DNA from 2 places in the Pseudoalteromonas fenneropenaei genome. Region 2 is predicted to be linked to the other one. Evidence: predicted binding sites of a transcription regulator. Region 2 holds the regulator's gene; the other holds the start of a gene.

Region 1 (8,332 bases), on a different contig from region 2:
TCATCACCTCAGGGGGTAACATCGCAGGACCTGCGCAAAAATTATAAACTGTCATTGTTTTCCTCATTCCAATAATGACTTGCCACTTGGTTTACGCAAGGTGCAGTAAACATGTTAACTGTGGCAGTGTTAATAAAAAAGCGGCCGAAGCCGCTTTTCAAATTCTCTTATTCCGGTGCCTGTTCGTCATTCACCGTGGTTTCAGCGGTCAGCTCCTGACCGTCGATTTCGTCGAATTCATCAACTTCTATCTCGTCGATACGTTGTAAACCAACTACTTGTTCGCCGTCAATAGTACGGATCAAAATAACCCCTTGGGTATTACGTCCAACTACTGAAACTTCATTTACACGGGTACGTACTAATGTACCTCTGTTTGAAATTAGCATGATCTCGTCATTGTCTTGTACCTGTACCGCGCCAACAACGTTACCATTACGCTCAGAAACCTTAATTGAAACCACACCTTGAGTCGCACGACCCTTCACTGGGTATTCTTCTAGCGGCGTACGCTTACCATAACCATTTTCGGTCACAGTTAATACTGCACCATCGTTCTTCGGCACAATTAACGATACTACTTTCTGACCGTCGGCAAGTTTGATACCACGTACACCCGTGGCGTTACGACCCATAGGTCTTACGCCTTTGAAAACGATTTCTGGGTTGCCGTTTTCATCAAAGATTGGGTTGCCATCTTCATCCGTCGCTTGTGATTCTTCCGCCTCTTTGAAGCGCACCACTTTACCTGCGTCAGAGAACAACATGATCTCAGAACTACCATCTGTGATATCTACCCCAATCAGGCTATCGCCTTCTTTTAGGTTAATCGCGATGATACCGCTTGAACGTTGGCGTGAGTATTCAATCAGTGAAGTTTTCTTCACTGTTCCGTCTGCCGTAGCCATGATGATGTACTTGTCGGCAGCATATTCACGGACTGGCAAAATCGCCGTAATACGTTCGTTAGCTTCAAGTGGTAGCAAGTTGACGATTGGCTTACCACGCGCAGTACGAGACGCGAGTGGTAACTGATACACTTTCAACCAATACAAACGACCTGACGTTGAGAAACATAAAATCGTATCGTGCGTGTTAGCAATCAATAAACGTTCGATGAAATCTTCATCTTTCATACGCGTTGCTGATTTACCTTTACCACCACGACGCTGCGCTTCGTAATCTGAAAGCGGTTGATACTTCACATAGCCTTCATGTGAGAGCGTTACCACTACGTCTTCTTCAGTGATCAAATCTTCTAAGCTGATATCATGCGCTGCAGCACTGATTTCAGTACGGCGGCCATCACCATAGTTAGCTTTGATATCGACTAATTCGTCACGGATCACTTCCATCAAACGCTCAGGAGAGCCAAGGATATAAAGTAACTCAGCGATTAAATCTAACAGCTCTTGATATTCAGCTAAGATCTTTTCGTGCTCAAGACCCGTTAGTTTGTGTAAACGTAGGTCAAGGATAGCTTGTGCTTGTTGCTCAGACAGATAATACATGCCGTCGCGAATGCCCAGCTCTGGTGCCAACCAATCTGGACGTGCAGCGTTCTCTTCACCTGCCTTTTCAAGCATTGGGCCAACAGTACCCAACTCCCAAGCGCGTGACGTTAACGCAATTTTCGCTTCTGAAGGGCTTGGTGAGCGGCGGATAAGTTCAATGATAGGGTCGATATTCGCCAGTGCAATCGCCAAACCTTCTAGGGTATGAGCGCGATCACGGGCTTTACGCAAATCATAAACCGTGCGGCGTGTTACCACTTCACGACGGTGAATGATAAATGCCTCAAGCATTTCTTTAAGGTTGAAACACTTCGGCTGGTTGTTATCCAAAGCAACCATGTTGATACCAAACACAGTTTGCATTTGTGTTTGCGCATACAGGTTGTTCAGTAGGACTTCGCCGACTTCACCGCGTTTCACTTCAATAACGATACGCATGCCGTCTTTATCAGACTCATCACGTAGCGCACTAATGCCTTCGATTTTCTTTTCTTTAACCAGCTCCGCAATCTTTTCGATTAGACGCGCTTTGTTCACTTGATATGGAATTTCGTGAACAATAATGGTCTCACGACCGGTCTTTTCGTCAGTTTCTATTTCTGCGCGAGCACGGATGTAAATTTTGCCACGGCCGGTTTTATAGGCATCAATAATGCCTTTCTTACCGTTAATAATGGCAGAAGTTGGGAAATCTGGACCCGGAATATATTCAATCAAGTCTTCAATGGTCAGATCCGGATTTTGGATCAAAGCCAAACAACCATTGATCACTTCTGTTAAGTTGTGCGGCGGAATATTCGTCGCCATACCAACTGCGATACCCGAAGAACCATTAACTAATAAGTTTGGTACTTTAGTTGGCAACACATCAGGGATCTGCTCTGTGCCATCGTAGTTTGGTACGTAATCAACAGTTTCTTTTTCAAGATCAGCCAGTAGCTCATGCGAAAGCTTTGACATACGGACTTCCGTATAACGCATTGCTGCCGCTGAGTCGCCGTCAACAGAACCGAAGTTACCTTGGCCGTCCACCAGCATATAACGGAGTGAGAAAGGTTGAGCCATACGAACAATCGTGTCGTACACTGCGCTGTCACCATGCGGGTGGTATTTACCGATCACATCACCGACCACACGCGCCGACTTCTTATACGGTTTGTTCCAGTCATTTTTTAGCTCATGCATTGCAAACAGCACGCGGCGGTGAACAGGCTTAAGCCCGTCACGCACGTCTGGAAGGGCACGGCCGACGATAACGCTCATCGCGTAATCCAAATAGGAATTTTTTAGTTCGTCTTCAATATTGACTGGCAGGATTTCATTGGCGAGATCAGACATTTGACTCCACTTTCCTTCAGTGTCACTCACTTTTATGTCACACTTGCGACCTGTGAGCGCGTTATTATTAAAATTTTCGAGCGGCCATCGTATCATATTTTTCGCAAATTGACAGGCCGGAAATTTTGCGAATTTAAATTGACCCCTTTTATAATGCGCTCAAATTAACGAGGAAGCTTTTTATGACCGAACACCAAAATGTAGACAACGCAGAAATTGCCAAATTTGAAGCCATCGCCGAGCGTTGGTGGGACCGAGAAGGTGAATTTAAACCGCTTCATGATATCAATCCGTTACGATTGGACTTTATCGCTGATAAGAGTAACGGCTTGTTCGGTAAAAAAGTACTCGACGTAGGCTGCGGCGGCGGGATCTTAACCGAGAGCATGGCCCGTATGGGGGCGAATGCCACAGGTATTGACATGGGCCAAGAGCCATTGAATGTCGCCAAGCTACATGCATTAGAAGCACAAGTACAAGTCACCTACTTAAAAACCCCTGTAGAAGCGTTTGCAGCAGAAAACCCTGAACATTTTGATGTGGTCACTTGTATGGAGTTACTTGAGCACGTGCCCGATCCAGAATCTGTAGTACATGCAGTTGCGGCTTTGGCTAAACCGGGCGCAACCGTATTCTTTTCGACCTTAAATAAAACGCTAAAATCCTATTTGCTGGCCATCATCGGTGCAGAAAAAGTGTTAAGAATGGTACCGGAAGGTACACATGATCATGATAAGTTTATTCGCCCCGCGACCCTAATTAGTTGGGCTGAAGCCGCTGGACTTAAAGTACGCGGCAGTGCAGGAATTGAATACAACCCGCTCAGCAAACAATTTACACTCACTAAAGATGTCAGTGTTAACTATATTCTGCATTTTGAGAAATTGGCCTAATGACCTTACAACGCCCCAAAGCGGTATTATTTGACCTTGATGGTACACTATTGGATACCGCGCCAGATCTAAAAAGCGCGCTTAATGAAATACTTGCTGCCGAATCCTTACCTGAGGTTGAAGAACAAGAATTTCGCCCAGCGGTGTCTGACGGCGCAATTGCGATGTTGACTGTTGGTTTTGGCAACCGCCTTGCTAATTATGATGTGGCGGCACTTCGAAAGCGTTATCTCGCGTTGTACGAGCAAATTGGCTGTCGTGATTCACGGCTTTTTACAGGTATTTCCTTGTTACTAAGCGCACTAGCAGAACAAGATATTCAAGTTGCCATTGTCACCAATAAGCCGACCTTTTTAACATTGCCGTTGCTAAAACAGTTGCCCGAACTCAGTCAGATCCCAGTCGTGGTGTGTGGAGATACCTTGGCTGTATCCAAACCACATCCAGAACCATTGTTGCATGCAGCTGCACAATTAAAGATCGCAGCGCAAGAATGTTGGTATGTTGGTGATGCAGATCGTGATGTTGCTGCAGCCAAAGCAGCGGGTATGCAGTCAATTGTTGCAATGTGGGGTTATATCCCAAGTGCGTCACAAGCATACACTTGGCAAGCGGATCATTATGCTACTAACCCAGAAGCATTAATTCACAAGATATAGTGACAAAGAATAGCAAAGGTACTATATATTGTGTTCGGAGTGAAATTTGCGCACTCAGCTGGTGATAAAAAAATCACAGTGTTTGGCGAGATAAAAAAAGCGAAAAAAACCAATTCGCGAGTTGATTTTTAAGAATTTGACTTTGAACTTTAGTTCATAGGTTAGTGCGTGCTAACATTTACGGATTATCCCAATGTTATCCACAATCTGGCGCGGATCTGTCCCTTGCAAATTCAGATCAACCACACTATCTTGTGATCCTCGGTTTGTGGGGCACCATATATAGTGGTGAATTGCTAAGCAATTTAGCTCGCCGTGCGCAAATCCATAAGTACAGTCATTCCTAAAGGGATACAGGCATAACGATGAATCAAAAGCTATCAGTCACTAAAAGAAACGGCCGCAAAGAGCCGTTGGATCTGGATAAGATCCACCGCGTCATAGAGTGGGCAGCTGAAGGCCTGGACAATGTTTCAGTGTCTCAAGTGGAGTTAAAGTCTCACATCCAATTCTATGATGGTATCCGCACTGAAGATATTCATGAAACTATCATCAAAGCGGCCGCAGATCTCATTTCCAAAGACACGCCGGACTACCAGTACCTAGCTGCTCGCCTAGCGGTATTTCATTTACGTAAAAAGGCTTATGGCCAGTTTGAACCACCACGCTTATACGATCACGTCGTTAAAATGGTGGAAGACAAACGTTACGACCAACATTTGCTGATTGACTACAGCGAAGATGAAATCCATCAGTTGGACAGCTTTATTGACCACACTCGTGATCTAAACTTCAGCTATGCTGCGGTTAAACAGCTTGAAGGCAAATACTTGGTACAAAACCGTGTGACCGGTCAGATCTACGAAAGTGCACAGTTCCTTTATATTTTGGTTGCTGCCAGTTTATTCTCAAGCTATCCAAAAGCGACGCGCCTAGATTATATCCGCCGTTTTTATGATGCTGTATCTACCTTTAAAATTTCATTGCCTACGCCAATTATGGCGGGGGTGCGTACACCAACTCGCCAGTTCAGTTCATGCGTACTGATTGAGTGTGACGACAGCTTAGATTCTATCAACGCGACTTCATCGGCTATCGTAAAATACGTCAGCCAACGTGCGGGGATTGGTATCAATGCGGGTCGCTTACGTGCTTTAGGTAGCCCAATCCGTAATGGTGAAGCATACCACACCGGCTGTATTCCATTTTACAAACATTTCCAAACTGCGGTTAAAAGCTGTTCGCAAGGTGGTGTGCGTGGTGGCGCAGCGACCCTCTTCTACCCACTTTGGCACTTGGAAGTAGAAAACCTACTAGTGCTTAAGAACAACCGTGGTGTCGAAGAAAACCGTGTACGTCACTTAGACTACGGTGTGCAATTTAACAAAACCATGTATTCACGCCTAATCAAAGATGATTATATCACTTTGTTTAGCCCGTCAGATGTGCCTGGTTTATACGATGCGTTTTTCCAAGACCAAGACGAGTTCGAGCGTTTATATACGCAATATGAGCAAAACGACAGCATTCGTAAAAAGCGTATTAAAGCGATTGAATTATTCTCAATGTTTGCGCAAGAGCGTGCGAATACGGGCCGTATTTATCTACAAAACGTGGATCACTGTAATACCCATAGCCCGTTTGATCCGAAAGTTGCACCAATTCGTCAATCGAACCTGTGTTTGGAAATTGCATTACCAACTAAGCCGTTGAATAACGTTAACGATCCTGATGGTGAAATTGCGCTATGTACCCTATCAGCGTTCAACTTAGGGGCCATTGAGTCACTGACTGAGCTTGAAGAGCTAGCTGAACTTGCGGTACGTGCGCTTGATAACCTGCTGGATTATCAAGACTACCCTGTTCCTGCGGCGCTAAATGCGACTATGGGTCGCCGTACGCTTGGTATTGGTGTTATCAACTACGCTTACTACCTAGCGAAAAATGGCGTGAAGTACTCAGACGGCAGTGCAAATGGTCTTACACATAGAACATTTGAAGCAATTCAATACTACTTGATGAAAGCGTCTAATGAGCTTGCTAAAGAGAAAGGCGCGTGTCCTAAGTTTGACGAAACGACTTACTCAAAAGGCATAATGCCAATTGATACCTATAAGAAAGATTTGGATGCAATCTGTGCTGAGCCACTGCATTTAGATTGGAATGCGCTACGTGAAAGTATCGTGAAACACGGTATGCGTAACTCAACTTTATCTGCCTTGATGCCATCTGAAACCTCTTCGCAGATTTCGAATGCGACGAACGGCATTGAACCGCCACGTGGCCACATCAGTGTTAAAGCGAGTAAAGACGGTATTCTTAAGCAAGTCGTGCCTGAGTACGAACGCTTGAAAGACAACTATGAATTGCTTTGGGATATCCCGTCTAACGATGGTTATCTGCAATTAGTTGGTATAATGCAGAAGTTTGTTGACCAAACTATCTCTGCTAACACTAACTATGATCCAAGCAAGTTTGAAGGCGGCAAAGTGCCTATGAAACTGTTGTTGAAAGACTTACTGACCGCATACAAGCTGGGCGTTAAAACTATGTACTATCACAATACCCGTGATGGCGCTTCGGATGCACAAGACGAGCTGAAAGCTCAGCCTGAAGATGAAGGCTGTGAAGGCGGTGCGTGTAAGATCTAAAGCCTGCATGCAGCGTTTAGATTAGTACAATAATAATAGCGGGTCCTGAACCCGCTTTTTCAGGTATTGAGTGTTTTTATATGTCATATACTACTTTTAGCCGGATCCATAACGATCAAATGAAAGAGCCAATGTTCTTTGGCCAATCGGTAAACGTGTCTCGCTACGACCAGCAAAAATATCCAATTTTCGAAAAACTTATCGAAAAGCAACTGTCGTTCTTCTGGCGACCAGAAGAAGTAGATGTCAGTAAAGACCGCATCGACTTTCAAGCGTTACCGGACCATGAAAAGCATATCTTCTTGAGTAATCTCAAGTACCAAACGCTACTGGATAGCGTGCAAGGTCGTTCGCCTAACGTGGCGTTATTGCCAATTGTGTCGCTACCTGAGTTAGAAACTTGGATTGAAACTTGGGCATTCAGTGAAACGATTCACAGCCGCTCTTATACCCATATTATTCGTAACGTCACTCAGTCACCTGAAATCATTTTTGACGATATCGTGACCAACGACAAAATCAGTCAACGAGCTGAAGCCGTCACTAAGTATTACGATGAGTTAATAGAGAAAGTAGCAATATATAACCTTTATGGCGAAGGTAAACATGAGATCAACGGTCAATCCGTGGTCATTAACATGTTTGAACTGAAAAAGCTGCTTTATCTATGCATTATGTCGGTCAATATTCTAGAAGCGATCCGCTTTTATGTTAGCTTCGCTTGCTCATTTGCGTTTGCTGAGCGTGAGCTAATGGAAGGTAATGCGAAGATCATCAAGCTTATCGCCCGAGATGAAGCACTACATTTATCTGGCACACAGCACATGCTCAATATTCTACAAGAAGGCAAAGACGACCCAGAAATGGCAATTGTTGCTGCGCAATGTAAAGAGCAAGCAATTCAAATGTTTGTTGAAGCTGCGCAGCAAGAGAAGGAATGGGCAGAGTATCTATTTAAAGACGGTTCTATGATTGGCTTGAATAAAGACATTCTGTGCCAGTACGTTGAATATATTACTAACGTGCGTATGGCTGCGGTAGGTTTACCAATTCAATTTGCCAATAAGAGCAACCCTATTCCTTGGATCAATGCTTGGTTGGTGTCAGACAACGTACAAGTTGCGCCGCAGGAAGCGGAGATCAGCTCGTATCTGGTCGGTCAAATTGACTCAGAAGTTGATGCCTCTGATTTTGGTGACTTCGACCTCTAATGGTTGAAAAGCCTCTCGCTAAAATTCACTTAGTAAACCTGACTGAGCCGCTAACATTTGCGGCTC
Region 2 (8,332 bases):
TGACCACCCAAACGAGAAATCGGCTGTAGTGCTTTTTCTAAATTCACTTTTTGGCCAACGCGATAATCAGCAAAGCGCGTCAAAGACAAAGTTTCGTTAGACACATCGGCGCGAAAGCCATCACTGAATTTTTCAATCACAGTTAAACACACGCCATTGGTGGCAATACTGTCACCCAATTGTACATCGGCCATGTTGAGCGTGGCACTTTGCACTCTGACACAAAGGTCGCCTTGCTGCAGTCGTAATTCCGTTAATGTGCCAGTGGCTTCTATAATACCTGTAAACATACTTATCCTATTTAAGCGCGGTAATGCGTAAATCGCTGCCGATTTGCACTACATCGCTAAAAGTCAGTGTGGTTGCCTGCGCGAGAGCCATTAAAGGTGGCACTGCAAACAAGCCGCGTCCTGCATTACCAATAATCTTCGGCGCCAAATAGACCACATACGAATCAATCAAACCCGCTTCATGAAACACCCCAGCAAGGGTTTGCCCGGCTTCAAGCCAAACGTGATTAATTCCTCGCCGTGCTAACAATTTAAGGACCGCGGTTGGGCAAATTTTGCCATTACGGCTCTCAACTTGACACTGCTCAACGAAATGAGGCCAGTGTGGTGAATTATCAAGCGGCTGGGTGGAGTTTCTGAGTAATAAAACCGGCCCCTCGGTTTGAAACAAGGCCAAGTCTGGCGTCAGGCGGTTTTGCGAATCAAAAATGACTCGTAAAGGCTGGCGGATAGTGTCTTGCAACTCAGGGTAAAAATGACTTCTCACCGAAAGCTGCGCATCGTCCGCCAAAATAGTATCGGCGCCAGAAATAATCGCGCAGCTTTTAGCCCGAAAACGTTGTACATCTTCACGCGCGAGTGGGCCGGTGATCCACTTACTTTCGCCGTTTTCGAGTGCAGTTTTACCATCCAAACTCGCCGCAAGTTTGCAAGTCACATACGGCATACCCGTCGCCATACGTTTAAAAAAGCCTAAGTTAAGCGCTCTGGCCTCATCGCCAAGTAAGCCGTAAGCGGTTTCGATACCTGCTGCACTCAGCATTGCCATACCTTTGCCAGCAACTTGTGGATTGTTATCAACCATAGCCGCAATCACTTTGCTGACGCCCGCTTTGATAAGCCCTTCAGCGCAAGGGGGCGTGCGGCCATAATGGCTACAAGGTTCTAAGGTAACGTAGGCCGTTGCGCCTTTGGCTTTGTCGCCAGCAGCTTTTAAGGCATGTACTTCAGCATGGCCTTCACCGGCACGGATGTGAAACCCTTCGCCGACAATCTCGCCATCTTTGACAATAACGCAGCCAACATTTGGATTCGGGGTCGTGGTATATTGCCCGTGCGCAGCTAGTGCAATGGCACGGCGCATAAATTGTTCATCTTGGGCAGTAAATTGTTGCAGCTCGCTCACTTAGTGCTCTCCTAGCTTCGCGATTTCTTCACCAAACTCTTTGATGTCTTCGAACGAGCGATACACTGACGCAAAGCGTACATAGGCAACTTTATCGAGCTTTTTCAGTGCTTCCATGATCAACTCACCAATAAAGTGGCTTGGCACTTCGCGCTCGCCCGTTGCGCGCAGCTCAGATTTAATTTTGTGGATCACTTCTTCGATTTGCTCTGTACTGACAGGGCGTTTTTCTAACGCGCGATGTAAGCCGTTAAGAAGCTTATCTTCGTTAAAAGGTTCACGCGAGCCATCTTGTTTAATCACCCGCGGCATTACTAACTCAGCCCCTTCGAAGGTGGTAAAACGTTCATGGCATTCAATACATTCGCGACGACGACGCACTTGGTGGCCTTCACCTACTAAACGTGAGTCGATAACTTTAGTCTCTTTCGCCGTACAAAAAGGACAGTGCATAGTCTGAGTTTCCCCATAAACAAAAGGCCGCTACAAAGGCGGCCTTATCATAGCAAAAAACGTTTCAGCAAAAAACGTTTCTGCTTAAGCATTTAGTTTATGCGTAAACTGGGAACTTAGCACAAATCGCTTTTACTTTTTCACGTACAGCAAGTTGTACTGAAGTGTCTGTGATGTTGTCTAAAACGTCACAGATCCAGCCCGCAAGTTCACTTGCTTCTGCTTCTTTAAAGCCACGACGCGTAATCGCCGGTGAACCAATACGTAGACCTGACGTCACAAACGGTGAACGTGGATCGTTTGGTACTGAGTTTTTGTTTACTGTAATAAATGCATTACCTAAAGCAGCGTCTGCATCTTTACCTGTGATGTCTTTCTTGATTAGGTCAAGTAGGAACAAGTGATTATCTGTTTTACCAGATACGATGTCATAACCACGCGCCTGCATCACTGCCACCATAGCTTGTGCGTTTTTCACGACTTGTACTTGGTAGTCAGTGAATTCTGGTTGTAACGCTTCTTTGAATGCTACTGCTTTTGCTGCGATAACGTGACACAGAGGACCACCTTGGCCGCCTGGGAATACCGCGCTGTTTAGCTTTTTGTAGATTTCTTCATCGCCACAAGCTGACAGGATCAAACCACCACGCGGACCCGCTAGTGTTTTGTGCGTAGTTGTCGTAACAACGTGCGCATGCGGTAATGGGCTTGGGTAGATACCAGCTGCAACAAGACCTGCAACGTGCGCCATATCGACAAGTAAGTATGCGCCTACTTTGTCAGCGATTTCACGGAATTTAGCCCAATCAACAATACCTGAGTACGCTGAGAAACCACCGATGATCATTTTTGGTTTGTGCTCAAGTGCCAAAGCTTCTACTTGTGCGTAATCGATTTCACCTGTTTCTGGGTTTAAGCCGTATTGTACAGCATTGTAAGACTTACCAGAGAAGTTGACGTGCGAACCGTGCGTCAAGTGACCACCGTGCGCTAGGCTCATACCTAACACGGTGTCTAACGGCTTAAGTAAAGCTTGGAAAACCGCCGCGTTTGCTTGAGAACCTGCGTGTGGTTGAACGTTTGCGTAATCACACTTGAAAAGTTCACATGCACGGTCAATTGCCAATTGTTCAACTACATCAACGTGCTCACAACCACCGTAATAACGCTTACCTGGATAACCTTCAGCATATTTGTTGGTTAATTGCGAACCTTGAGCTTCAAGTACGCGTGGGCTGCAGTAGTTCTCAGACGCGATCAATTCGATATGTTCTTCTTGACGCGCTGTTTCTGCTTCAATTGCCGCAAACAATTCAGGATCAAAATCAGCAATATTCATGCTACGTTCTAACATGGGGTCTCCTAGGTACACGTATGGTATGAAAAGCAATATTGTACGCGCAAAATCTCCTATTGCCTACGCATTAGGGGCGCTTCGAGCTTGAACATATTTAAACAAGGAATGAATTTAATTCACAGCCTTTTGACAATGATATTTTTAAATTTAAACATTAATAAATATTATAAAAAGCAGCAATTAAATTAATTTTAATTATCTACAAAAATAAAACGAGAGTCTAAGCCCTCGTTTTATCGAATGTTTATTTTGAAGCGCTCAGTAAACGCAGAGCGCTATGCAACGCCCAACTTAGCAAATACAGCCGCTTTTAGAGCCGCATAATCAGCCTGTATTGGTTGCGCTAAACATGGCTTAGCTAACGCATCCGCCAACACTTGTGGCAGTGCTATGTCACCTCCGAGTACAGCATCAACCGACTCTTTAAATTTTGCCGGATGGGCGGTAGCAAGGAAAATACCCGCAGAATTTGCAAGTTCATCAAGCACTAAGCCGCGATAGGCAATGGCCGTATGGGGTTCAGCAAGATAACCTGCTTGCTGCAATTCAAGCATAGCTGCGCGAGTATCTTGCTCAGAAACGGAACGTGAAAAAAAATCATGTTTAGAGAACATGGTTTCTTTCAACATTTGCTCCACGCGAGGCCAATTATTAGGTTTACTCACGTCCATTGCGTTAGAAAGTGACTCTTTGGTCGCCGTCGGTGCCCACTCTCCACTTACAACATAACGCGGCACGGTATCGTTTTGATTGGTGGTCGCAGATAAGCGATGGATAGGCAATCCTAGTACCGCTGCTATCATAGCCGCGCACACATTACCAAAATTACCACTCGGCACAGAGACATGAACATTCGCGCGCTGGCTTTCAGGTAATTGCGCTACCGCTTCAAAGTAGTAGCAGACTTGCGCCAGAAGGCGGCTAATATTAATGGAGTTAGCTGAGTTTAAACCTAACTTTTGCTTAAGCTCTTCATCCAAAAACGCTTCTTTAACTAATGCTTGGCAATCGTCAAAACTGCCCTTCACTGCGTAGCAATGCACGTTGCCACCAAGCGTAGTAAAGAGCTTTTGCTGCGCCAGTGAGATCTTCCCTTCTGGATACAGGATAACGACATCGACATTAGGTTTATTGTAAAACGCATGGGCAACCGCCGCACCAGTGTCACCACTCGTCGCCGTAAGTATAGTGACGCGCTCACCTTGGCTAAATAAACTGATACACTCAGCCATAAAGCGCCCACCAAAATCTTTAAACGCCAAGGTAGGGCCGTGAAATAGCTCTAAACAATATTGATTGTCAGCCACTTTGACGAGCGGCGCAGCAAAGTTAAATGCCCGTTTTACCATTTCCGCTAAAGTATCTTTTGGCAACTCATCGCCAATTAAATGCTGTAAAATTTGCGCGCTGCGTTCTGCAAACGGCAAATCAAGTAAAGCCGGAACATTACTAAGAGCTGGTAGACTTTGTGGAAAGAACACACCTTGCTCACGACCTAAGCCAATTTTCACTGCCTCAGTAAAAGACACTTGTTGGCTCGCGTCTTTAAGGTTAAATAACTTCATACTTATACTCCTTCAGGCAGTGCACGGGTACCCAAATTGTCCAGTTTGCAAATGTGGCTGAACCCATGTTCGTTAATATAATTTTGATTAAGCCATTGTTGGCATTGCTCAGCCTGCGCGAGCGTTTGGCAAATCGTAAATAAAGTTGGGCCGGCACCGGAGATACTCACCAGATCAGCACCAAGTTCAGGTAAGGCTATTTTGGCCTCGGCAAATCCCGCGATCAGCGCACTGCGATGCGGCTCAGCTATGGGGTCTTGCATTAGCGTAAGCGCCTCAGCAAAACGCCCAGTTTGCATCAATAACACATAAGCGCTAAGCCGCTGGGCAAACTCGACGGCATCATGAGTGGTTTGCTGCTTAGGTAATACCGCGCGGGCTTTGGCGGTATTAAGTGCAAAGCCCGGATAAGCAATCACGTAATACCACTCTTGGGGCACAGGTACTGCGATTGCGCGGTTTGGCACCAGCTCTGCAGTCAGCTGTAAGCCACCTAAAAAGCACGGTGTGATATTGTCGTAATGCCGGCCACCTGACACTTTGCCTTCAAAATCAGCCATTAATTCAATCAGGTCAATCTGACTTAAATTGGTATTGGCAAAAGCATTAAGAGCAGCAAAGGTCGCCACAACCGAACAAGCGCTGGAACCTAAACCAGATCCAATCGGTAAACGCTTTTCTAACGTCAATGCCACCGCAGGCATAGTAGGTGCGACATGTTCACGAAAGTGCTGCAAACATTGGTACGCCAAATTATCTTCAGCAGGCCCTGATAGAAACGCCGCGTACGGCCCCGTACAACGAAATTGGTCTTGAGATGCCGCAGCAACATGCACTACATCCCCTAATAAACTCCCATCTAAAGGTGCCAAAGCGGCACCCAAAGAATCAAACCCCACACAAAAATTGCCAATTGAGGCTGGGGCATAAAAACTCAACATAATAAACTCCGATCCCTAACCTGAATTAACGCGACAATGTTTTTAAGATGTCAGCAAATACCCCAGCAGAGGTCACTTCCGCACCCGCGCCATAGCCACGGATCACAAATGGACGCGGCTGATAATACTGACTTAAAATCGCCAAAGCATTTTCTCCGTCACGGATATCATACAAAGCATGTTGTTTATCCACCGCTTCAATACCCACTTTACAACGGCCATTGACGATTGAACCGACATAACGCAGCACTTTGCCTTCGCTGGCAGCACTTTGCACGCGATCTGCAAATGCGGCATTTAGCTCTGGCAACCGCGCCATAAATTCATCCACATTGCTACCTTTGGCAAATTCAACCGGCACCACAGGCTCTACTTCAATATCCTCAAGCTCTAATGCTAAGCCTGACTCGCGTGCAATGATCAACAGTTTACGGGCAACATCAGTGCCAGATAGGTCATCTCGCGGATCTGGCTCAGTAAAGCCATTGGCTTTCGCTTGCTCTGTGGCCTCAGACAGGCTTAAACCATCTTCAATCACACCAAACATATAAGATAATGAACCAGATAGAATACCGTTAAATGACAACAGTTCATCACCCGCGCCAAACAAGAGTTGCAGGTTATCAAGTACTGGCAAACCCGCCCCTACGTTAGTTTCATAGAGGAATTTACGCCGGGTTTTCAACGCATTGGCTTTAAGCTTTTGATAATACGCAAAGCTACCTGTATTGGCTTTTTTATTGGCAGCCACGACATGGAAACCCGCAGCCAAGAAATCAGCATATTGATCCGCCAAATATTGCGACGAGCTACAATCAACCAATACTGGATTGATTAAGTGGTTATCACGTACGAATTGCTCCACACGCGTTAAGCTAAATGCCTCTGACTCATCGGCAAGCTGTTGCTTCCAGGTAGCAAACGGCACACCTTCGGCGTTGAGGTAACATTGTCTGGAGTTAGCGACACCATATAAATTCAGTTTAATGTTGCGCGCCTCTAACCAGGCTTGCTGCTTTTCAAGCTGCTTAATAAGTTCTTTGCCGACTAAACCGACACCGAGCAAAAACACATCAATTGAAGGTACATGAGTAAAGAAGTTTTCATGGCACACTTTCACCGCGTCATTACATAAAGTACCGTCAATGACCGCTGAAATCGCACTTTCTGTCGAGTCTTGCGCAATTGCAACTATGTTCACTTGGGCTTGTGCTAAAGAGGCAAAAAACTTCGCCGCAAGCCCTTTATGGGCTTTCATGTTATCGCCAACTAACGTCACAATCGCTAAATCGCGCTGCACTTGAATAGGTTCAATTAAGCCTGCTTTGGCTTCCAATTCAAACGCTTTTTCAAGCGCATTGAGGGCAAGGGCTAGGTCACTATTATGCACACAAAAACTGATACTAAACTCACACGATGATTGCGTGATAAGTACGATAGAAACATTGTCGTTAGCCAGCGCTGAAAAAACCCGCGCTGCCATCCCCACCTTTCCCTTCATACCTGGGCCTGAAACAGTCAACATGGCTAGCTTTTCCAAGCTCGACAAAGCTTTGACGGTTTCGTTACCTTTGCTCTCGTGGCTTATCATAGAGCCAGGGACATCTGGGTTATGGGTATTTTTGATTTCGCAAGGCACACCAGCTTTGGCGCAAGGTAAAATCGTTTTTGGGTGTAACACCTTGGCACCGAAGTAAGACAGTTCCATCGCTTCTTTGTAGGATAATGAGTCAACCTTAGTGGCTTTTTTGATAAAACGCGGGTCGGCGTTATACACCCCATCTACGTCAGTCCAAATTTGGCACACCTCAGCTTCCAGGCAGGCTGCTGCAATTGCCGCCGAGTAATCTGAGCCATTGCGTCCAAGCACAGTGAGCTCGCCAGCTGCATTCTTACCAGTAAACCCAGGCATCACGTAATAGCGAAACGCATTGGCTCGTAATACGGCACGAAATGCAGCCTTACTGGCAACCAAGTCAGCTTCAGCTTCCAAATAGCTACCTTCTGTCAGTACGCAATCTGTCGCTTCTAGGTAAAATGCCTGATGTTGACCAAGCATAGTTTGCATCAGCGCCACGCTGACGCGCTCACCAAAGCTGATAACGTAAGCTCTGACTTGATCTGGGCAATGTTTTAGTAACTTAACTCCAGCCAGTTTGTCAGCCAGCGCGGCAAAATCAGGCCAGTGTTTGACTTCGCCATATTCTGCTGTCACGGCCTTTACTAGCGATTCACAGCGGCTGACTAAAGCTTGCCATTTAGCACTGTAATCCTCGCCTGCGGCAGCTAAATCAGCTAACGCTACTAAGTGATCAGTAACGCCACCGGGCGCAGATAAAACAATCAAAGCTTCTTCGCCAGCGTAAGATTCAATCAACGCCTTCACTTTGGACAAGCAGGCAAAATCAGCTAAAGACGAACCGCCAAACTTCAATACTCGCATAATTTATGTTTCCTCATTCCTAAAACGAAAAAAGGCCTGTGTTCTTAGTGAACACAGGCCTTTTCTAAACGCGCACCGACCTATGCCACTATCCCGAAAGGATGGTGGTGGTAATAATGGTCGAGGTGGTAAATAATTTTGTTTTCATGCGCTCTAG

Evidence for each region. Region 2 encodes NrdR, which represses ribonucleotide reductase genes. Its sites were predicted from a motif close to AAACACNANATNTNGTGTTT; they were not measured.
Region 1: the regulator NrdR is predicted to act here: its motif matches at 4,676-4,695, upstream of nrdA (class 1a ribonucleoside-diphosphate reductase subunit alpha).

Annotation. Positions count from the first base shown of each region.
Region 1 is NZ_JBHRSD010000038.1:3,469-11,800, reverse strand. Features, by position in the region: gene serC (3-phosphoserine/phosphohydroxythreonine transaminase) at 1-55, opposite strand, end outside; gene gyrA (DNA topoisomerase (ATP-hydrolyzing) subunit A) at 168-2,852, opposite strand; gene ubiG (bifunctional 2-polyprenyl-6-hydroxyphenol methylase/3-demethylubiquinol 3-O-methyltransferase UbiG) at 3,035-3,745, shown strand; gene ACFOEE_RS17500 (HAD family hydrolase) at 3,745-4,404, shown strand; gene nrdA (class 1a ribonucleoside-diphosphate reductase subunit alpha) at 4,770-7,055, shown strand; gene nrdB (class Ia ribonucleoside-diphosphate reductase subunit beta) at 7,136-8,266, shown strand; gene yfaE (class I ribonucleotide reductase maintenance protein YfaE) at 8,266-8,332, shown strand, end outside.
Region 2 is NZ_JBHRSD010000013.1:16,235-24,566, forward strand. Features, by position in the region: gene ACFOEE_RS08155 (riboflavin synthase) at 1-290, opposite strand, end outside; gene ribD (bifunctional diaminohydroxyphosphoribosylaminopyrimidine deaminase/5-amino-6-(5-phosphoribosylamino)uracil reductase RibD) at 298-1,416, opposite strand; gene nrdR (transcriptional regulator NrdR) at 1,417-1,869, opposite strand; gene glyA (serine hydroxymethyltransferase) at 1,967-3,223, opposite strand; gene thrC (threonine synthase) at 3,502-4,791, opposite strand; gene thrB (homoserine kinase) at 4,794-5,732, opposite strand; gene thrA (bifunctional aspartate kinase/homoserine dehydrogenase I) at 5,758-8,175, opposite strand.